2 linked regions of the Pseudorhizobium banfieldiae genome follow. The protein of the gene in region 1 binds, or shares a complex with, the protein of each later gene. Links are inferred from orthologs where the notes say so. Each region holds a gene or a part of one and is shown on either strand. Other genes may lie near its edges.

Region 1 (3,200 bases):
TTCGATGCTGATGACCGCATTGTGGCTGACACCGGCGCTCGCTCTCGAGGAGGATGAGAAGAAGGAGATGGGGCAGTTCATCCGCGAGTATCTGCTTGAAAATCCGGAAGTCATGCTCGAGGTTCAGGCTGCCCTTGAGGCGAAGCAGCAATCGCAGCGCCTGGAGCAGGCTGGCCAGGCGGTTGCCGCCAATCACGACGCGATCTTCAATTCGGAGGACGATATTGCGCTTGGCAATCCCGATGGCGACGTCACCGTCGTGGAGTTCTTTGATTATAACTGCGGCTACTGCAAGCGGGCTATGGCAGACATGGAAAAGGTCCTTGCTACAGATCCAAAGGTCCGATTCGTTCTGAAGGAACTGCCGATCCTCGGGGCGGATTCGCTCGATGCGCATCGTGTCTCCAATGCCGTACGTCTCATCGCTCCTGAAAAATACGGCGAATTCCACCGTGCTCTGCTTGGCAGCACCGGCACGGCCACAGAGGAAAGCGCCATCAAGGTCGCGGCAGCCCTCGGGATCAGTGAAGCGGACATCCGTAAGTCGATGGCAGAGAACCCCAATGACCAACTCGTTCGCGATGCCTACACACTGGCCACCAACCTCGGGGTGACGGGTACGCCGACCTACATTGTGGGCAATGAGGCCCTGTTCGGGGCCGTTGGCGACGATGCGCTCCAGGAGAAGATCGCCAACGTCCGCGCCTGCGGAAAAAGCACCTGCTAGCCTCCAATTGCAGAACCGATGCACACAGGGAAGCCGGGCGTTTCAGGCCGCGGGGGCTTTTCCTCGCGAGTCTTGGGAGCTATAGGTGGCGCTCAATTCTGATGGAACATCGAAAAGATGAGCAAGACGGTCTTTGTCCTCAACGGGCCTAATCTCAACATGCTCGGCAAGCGCGAACCCGGCATCTATGGCGGCAAGACGCTGAAGGACGTGGAAGCCGACTGCATTTCCGCTTGCCGCGAGCTTGGACTGGACGTGGACTTCCGTCAGAGCAACCACGAGGGCGATCTAGTCAGTTGGCTGCATGAGGCGGGCGAACACTCGGTCGGCGTGGCGATCAACGCCGGCGCCTATACCCACACGTCGGTTGCCTTGCACGATGCCATCAAGGCAATAACGGTGCCCGTGATAGAAGTGCACATTTCCAACGTTCATGCGCGCGAGGAATTCCGTCATCACTCGAGGATCGCGCCGGCATGCAAGGGCGTGATCTGCGGCTTCGGCCCGACCAGCTACATCCTGGCGCTGCACGCCTTGAAAAGCATCACTGACTGACAAGATAACAGAACAATAGGAATTGCCATGTCTGAGAAGAAGAACGGTATCGACAAGGGATTGATCCGCGATCTCGCGAACATCCTCAACGACACCGACCTCACCGAGATCGAAGTCGAGCAGGACGATCTGCGCATCCGTGTCTCCCGCGCATCGGCAACGCATTACGTTCAGGCGCCGATCGCCCACCACGCCCCTGCTCCCGCAGCAGCGCCCGCCGCGGCCGCCGCAGCGCCGGCAGCGGCAGCGCCAGCCGCCCGTGACAACAGCAACGCGGTCATGGCCCCCATGGTCGGCACCGTCTACCTCTCCCCGGCCCCGGGTTCCCGCCCGTTCATCGAAGTCGGTGCGACGGTCAAGGAAGGGCAGACCCTTCTCATCATCGAAGCGATGAAGACCATGAACCAGATTCCCGCCCCGCGCTCCGGCAAGGTGACGGAAATTCTGATCAACGATGCGCAACCGGTCGAATACGGCGAGCCGCTCGTCGTCATCGAATAGGACCGCCAATGATCTCGAAAATCCTCATAGCCAATCGCGGCGAGATTGCGCTTCGCGTCCTGCGCGCGTGCAAGGAACTCGGCATCGCGACCGTCGCAGTCCATTCGACTGCGGACGCCGATGCCATGCATGTACGGCTGGCCGACGAGAGCGTCTGCATCGGCCCAGCGCCGTCGCGTGACAGCTATCTCAACATCCACCAGATCGTCGCGGCCTGCGAAATCACCGGCGCGGACGCCGTTCACCCAGGCTACGGCTTCCTGTCGGAGAACGCCAAGTTCGCCGATATCCTCGAGGCGCATGGCATAACCTTCATCGGACCGACGGCCGAGCATATCCGGCTGATGGGTGACAAGATCACCGCCAAGCAGACGGCAGTCGAACTGGGAATTCCCGTCGTTCCCGGATCGGATGGCGAGGTGACATCGGAGAACGTGCTGGAGACGGCGCGCAAGATCGGGTTTCCGGTGCTGATCAAGGCTACGGCTGGCGGCGGCGGCCGCGGCATGAAGGTGGCCAAGACGGAGGACGATCTTCAGGAGGCCTTCGATACGGCACGCTCGGAAGCCGCAGCCGCTTTCGGTAATCCGGCCGTCTACATGGAGAAGTATCTCGGCAAGCCGCGGCACATCGAAGTGCAGGTCGTTGGTGACGGGGAAGGCAATGCCATCCATCTCGGCGAACGCGACTGCTCGCTGCAGCGCCGCCACCAGAAGGTCTGGGAAGAGGCAAATTCCCCTGCCCTCAACGTCGAGCAGCGGATGAAGATCGGCCAGATCTGCGCCGACGCCATGAAGAAGATGAAATACCGGGGCGCCGGGACCGTCGAGTTCCTCTACGAAAACGGCGAATTCTACTTCATCGAGATGAACACGCGTCTTCAGGTCGAGCATCCGATCACCGAGGCGATCACCAACATCGATCTGGTTCACGAGCAGATTCGTGTCGCTTCCGGTGCCGGCCTTTCGGTGACCCAGGATGAGATAACCTTCTCGGGCCACGCCATCGAGTGCCGCATCAATGCCGAGGATCCGCGCACCTTCGTGCCGTCGCCCGGCACTATCACGCATTTCCACGCCCCCGGTGGGCTCGGCGTGCGCGTCGACTCGGGTGCCTATGCCGGATACAAAATCCCGCCCTATTACGACAGCCTCATCGGCAAGCTTATCGTGCACGGCCGTACCCGGGTGGAGTGCATGATGCGTCTGCGCCGGGTTCTCGACGAGTTTGTCGTGGACGGCGTGAAGACGACCCTCCCCCTTTTCCAGGATCTGGTGTCCAATCAGGATATCGCCAACGGCGACTATGATATCCATTGGCTGGAACACTATCTGGCGCATCACAAGGCGCATTAGGAGGGACATGGTCGGGCGGCGCGGCAGATATTATCCGGCAATCACACCGGATATCCTTCTGC
Region 2 (2,739 bases), 2.5 Mb from region 1 along the record:
GATACGTCGCTGGCGATCATGAAGGCGCTGCCGGCGGCCGGGGCCGACGTGATCGAACTCGGCGCGCCATTCTCCGATCCGATGGCCGATGGCCCGGCGATCCAGCTGGCCGGCCAGCGGGCGCTCAAGAATGGCCATTCTCTGAAGAAAACGCTGCAGATGGCCCGCGATTTCCGCAAAAACGACAATACGACGCCGATCGTCATCATGGGCTACTACAACCCCATCTACATCTACGGCGTCGACCGCTTCCTGGAAGACGCGCTGGAGGCGGGGATCGACGGTCTTATCGTCGTGGACCTTCCGGCGGAAATGGACGATGAGCTCTGCATCCCGGCGCGCAAGAAGGACATCAACTTCATTCGCCTGACGACACCGACCACCGACGACCGGCGCCTTCCGAAGGTGCTGACCAACACCTCCGGCTTCGTCTACTATGTCTCGATGACCGGGATTACCGGCTCTGCTCTGCCTGATCCGTCGAAGATTGCGGGTGCCGTCCAGCGTATCAAGAAGTCCACCGACCTGCCGGTCTGCGTCGGATTCGGCGTCAAGACAGCCGAGCATGCGCGGCTGATCGGTGCCTCGGCGGATGGCGTCGTGGTCGGTACGGCGATCGTCAACCAGGTCGCCACGTCGCTCGACAAGGATGGCCGGGCGAGTGCCGACACGGTGGAATCGGTAACCACCTTTGTTCGCGGCCTTGCAACCGGCGTGCGGTCAGCGCGACTTGTCGCCGCCGAATAGTTTCCCACATAGGGCGCAGTTTATCAGGAGTAAGCCACGTGAACTGGATCACCAACTACGTCCGGCCGCGGATCAATTCCATGCTTGGCCGCCGTGAGGTTCCGGACAACCTCTGGATCAAGTGCCCGGAAACGGGTGAGATGGTCTTTCACAAGGACCTGGAAGAGAACAAGTGGGTTATCCCCGCTTCCGGCTATCACATGAAGATGCCGGCCAAGGCGCGCCTGACGGACCTCTTCGATGGCGGCGTCTTCGAATCGCTTCCCCAGCCCAAGGTTGCCCAGGATCCGCTGAAGTTCCGCGACTCAAAGAAGTACATCGACCGTCTGAAGGACAGCCGCCTGAAGACCGAGCAGGAGGACACAATCCTCGCCGGCCTCGGCCAGGTGCGCGGCGTGAAGCTTGTCGCGGTGGTTCACGAGTTCAACTTCATCGGCGGTTCGCTAGGCATGGCAGCGGGCGAGGCGATTGTGAAGGCGTGCGAGCGTGCAGTCGCTGAAAAATGCCCGCTGGTGATCTTCCCGGCCTCCGGCGGCGCCCGCATGCAGGAAGGCATCCTGTCGCTGATGCAGCTGCCGCGGACCACAGTCGCGGTCGACATGCTGAAGGAAGCCGGCCTGCCTTACATAGTCGTGCTGACCAACCCCACCACCGGTGGCGTCACTGCATCCTACGCCATGCTCGGCGACATCCATATTGCCGAGCCGGGTGCCGAAATCGGCTTTGCCGGCAAGCGCGTCATCGAGCAGACGCTCCGCGAAAAGCTGCCGGAGGGCTTCCAGACGGCCGAATACCTGCTGGAGCACGGCATGGTAGACATGGTCGTCAACCGCCATGATCTGCCGGATACGCTTGCCACGCTTCTGAAGATCCTGATGAAGACGCCCGCAGCCAACGATGATTCGGCTGAAGTCCTGGCGCTTGCCCCCGTGGCAGCGAGCGCCTGAGTCCATAGAGACGCTGGATCGGCGGGATGAGTGCAATGAATATTCCCGCCGTCAGCGCGGCCGAGCAGGAGATCGAGAAGCTGATGGCCCTTCACCCGAAGGGTTTCGACCTGTCGCTGGACAGGATCAGGCGGCTTCTGGAGGCGCTGGATAGCCCGCACCGCAAGCTGCCGCCGGTGATCCATATCGCTGGAACGAACGGCAAGGGTTCAGCAACGGCCTTCTGCTCCGCGCTGCTGGAGGCGGTCGGTCTTGCCGTCCATGTCCACACCTCTCCGCACCTCGTCAACTGGCATGAGCGCTATCGAATCGGCGTCAAGGGCGGCCGGTCGCGAATCGTCGAAGACGACATGTTCGCCGAAGCCCTGCGGCGGGTGGCGGCCGCCAATGCCGGCCAGACCATCACCGTTTTTGAGATTCTGACCGCGGTGACCTTCCTGCTCTTCTCCGAGCAACCGGCCGATGCCGTCATTCTCGAAGTTGGTCTCGGCGGTCGCTTCGACGCCACCAACGTCGTCGAGAGACCGGCGGTTTCGGTGATCATGCCCATCTCTCTCGATCATCAACCCTATCTGGGAGATCGGGTCGAACTCATCGCTGCGGAGAAGGCCGGCATCATGAAGCGCGGCTGTCCGGTCGTGATCGGCAAACAGGAATACAGCCCGGCGCTGGACGTGCTGGTCGAGAGCGCCGAACGGCTTTCCTGTCCCATGGCTGTCTACGGGCAGGACTTCTCAGCCCATGAAGAGTTCGGTCGCCTGATCTACCAGGATGAGTTTGGTCTCGCCGACCTGCCGCTGCCGCGGTTGCCGGGGCGCCATCAGATCGCCAATGCAGCAGCCGCCATTCGCGCGGTAAAGGCAGCTGGTTTTGCACTGACGGATGCGATGATCGAGAAGGCCATGGCGACTGTCGAGTGGCCGGGCCGCCTGCAAAGGCTCACAGAAGGCCGCCTCCTGGAACTGGCGCCGAAGGATGCGGAAATCTGGGTTGATGGTGGCCATAACCCCGGTGCCGGCGAGGTCATCGCCGAGGCGATGGCAGG

What was found.
Region 2: the proteins of accB (region 1) and accD are in contact, whole or in part, in a solved structure (PDB 8UXZ), measured with the Escherichia coli proteins. The link is inferred for Pseudorhizobium banfieldiae from one-to-one orthologs.

What each region holds. Positions count from the first base shown.
Region 1 is NZ_FO082820.1:1,320,281-1,323,480, reverse strand. The notes cover bases 106-3,046. They hold accB (acetyl-CoA carboxylase biotin carboxyl carrier protein), read left to right. Parts: upstream 106-1,309; coding sequence 1,310-1,783; downstream 1,784-3,046. Other genes in these bases: accC (acetyl-CoA carboxylase biotin carboxylase subunit), read left to right, coding at 1,792-3,046; aroQ (type II 3-dehydroquinate dehydratase), read left to right, coding at 845-1,282; NT26_RS06385 (DsbA family protein), read left to right, coding at 106-727. In the rest of the region: more of NT26_RS06385, read left to right, coding at 1-105; more of accC, read left to right, coding at 3,047-3,138; aat (leucyl/phenylalanyl-tRNA--protein transferase), read left to right, coding at 3,146-3,200. UniProt on the Escherichia coli protein: This protein is a component of the acetyl coenzyme A carboxylase complex; first, biotin carboxylase catalyzes the carboxylation of the carrier protein and then the transcarboxylase transfers the carboxyl group to form malonyl-CoA.
Region 2 is NZ_FO082820.1:3,793,303-3,796,041, forward strand. It holds accD (acetyl-CoA carboxylase, carboxyltransferase subunit beta), read left to right. Parts: upstream 1-785; coding sequence 786-1,694; downstream 1,695-2,739. Other genes in the region: trpA (tryptophan synthase subunit alpha), read left to right, coding at 1-747; NT26_RS18360 (bifunctional folylpolyglutamate synthase/dihydrofolate synthase), read left to right, coding at 1,721-2,739.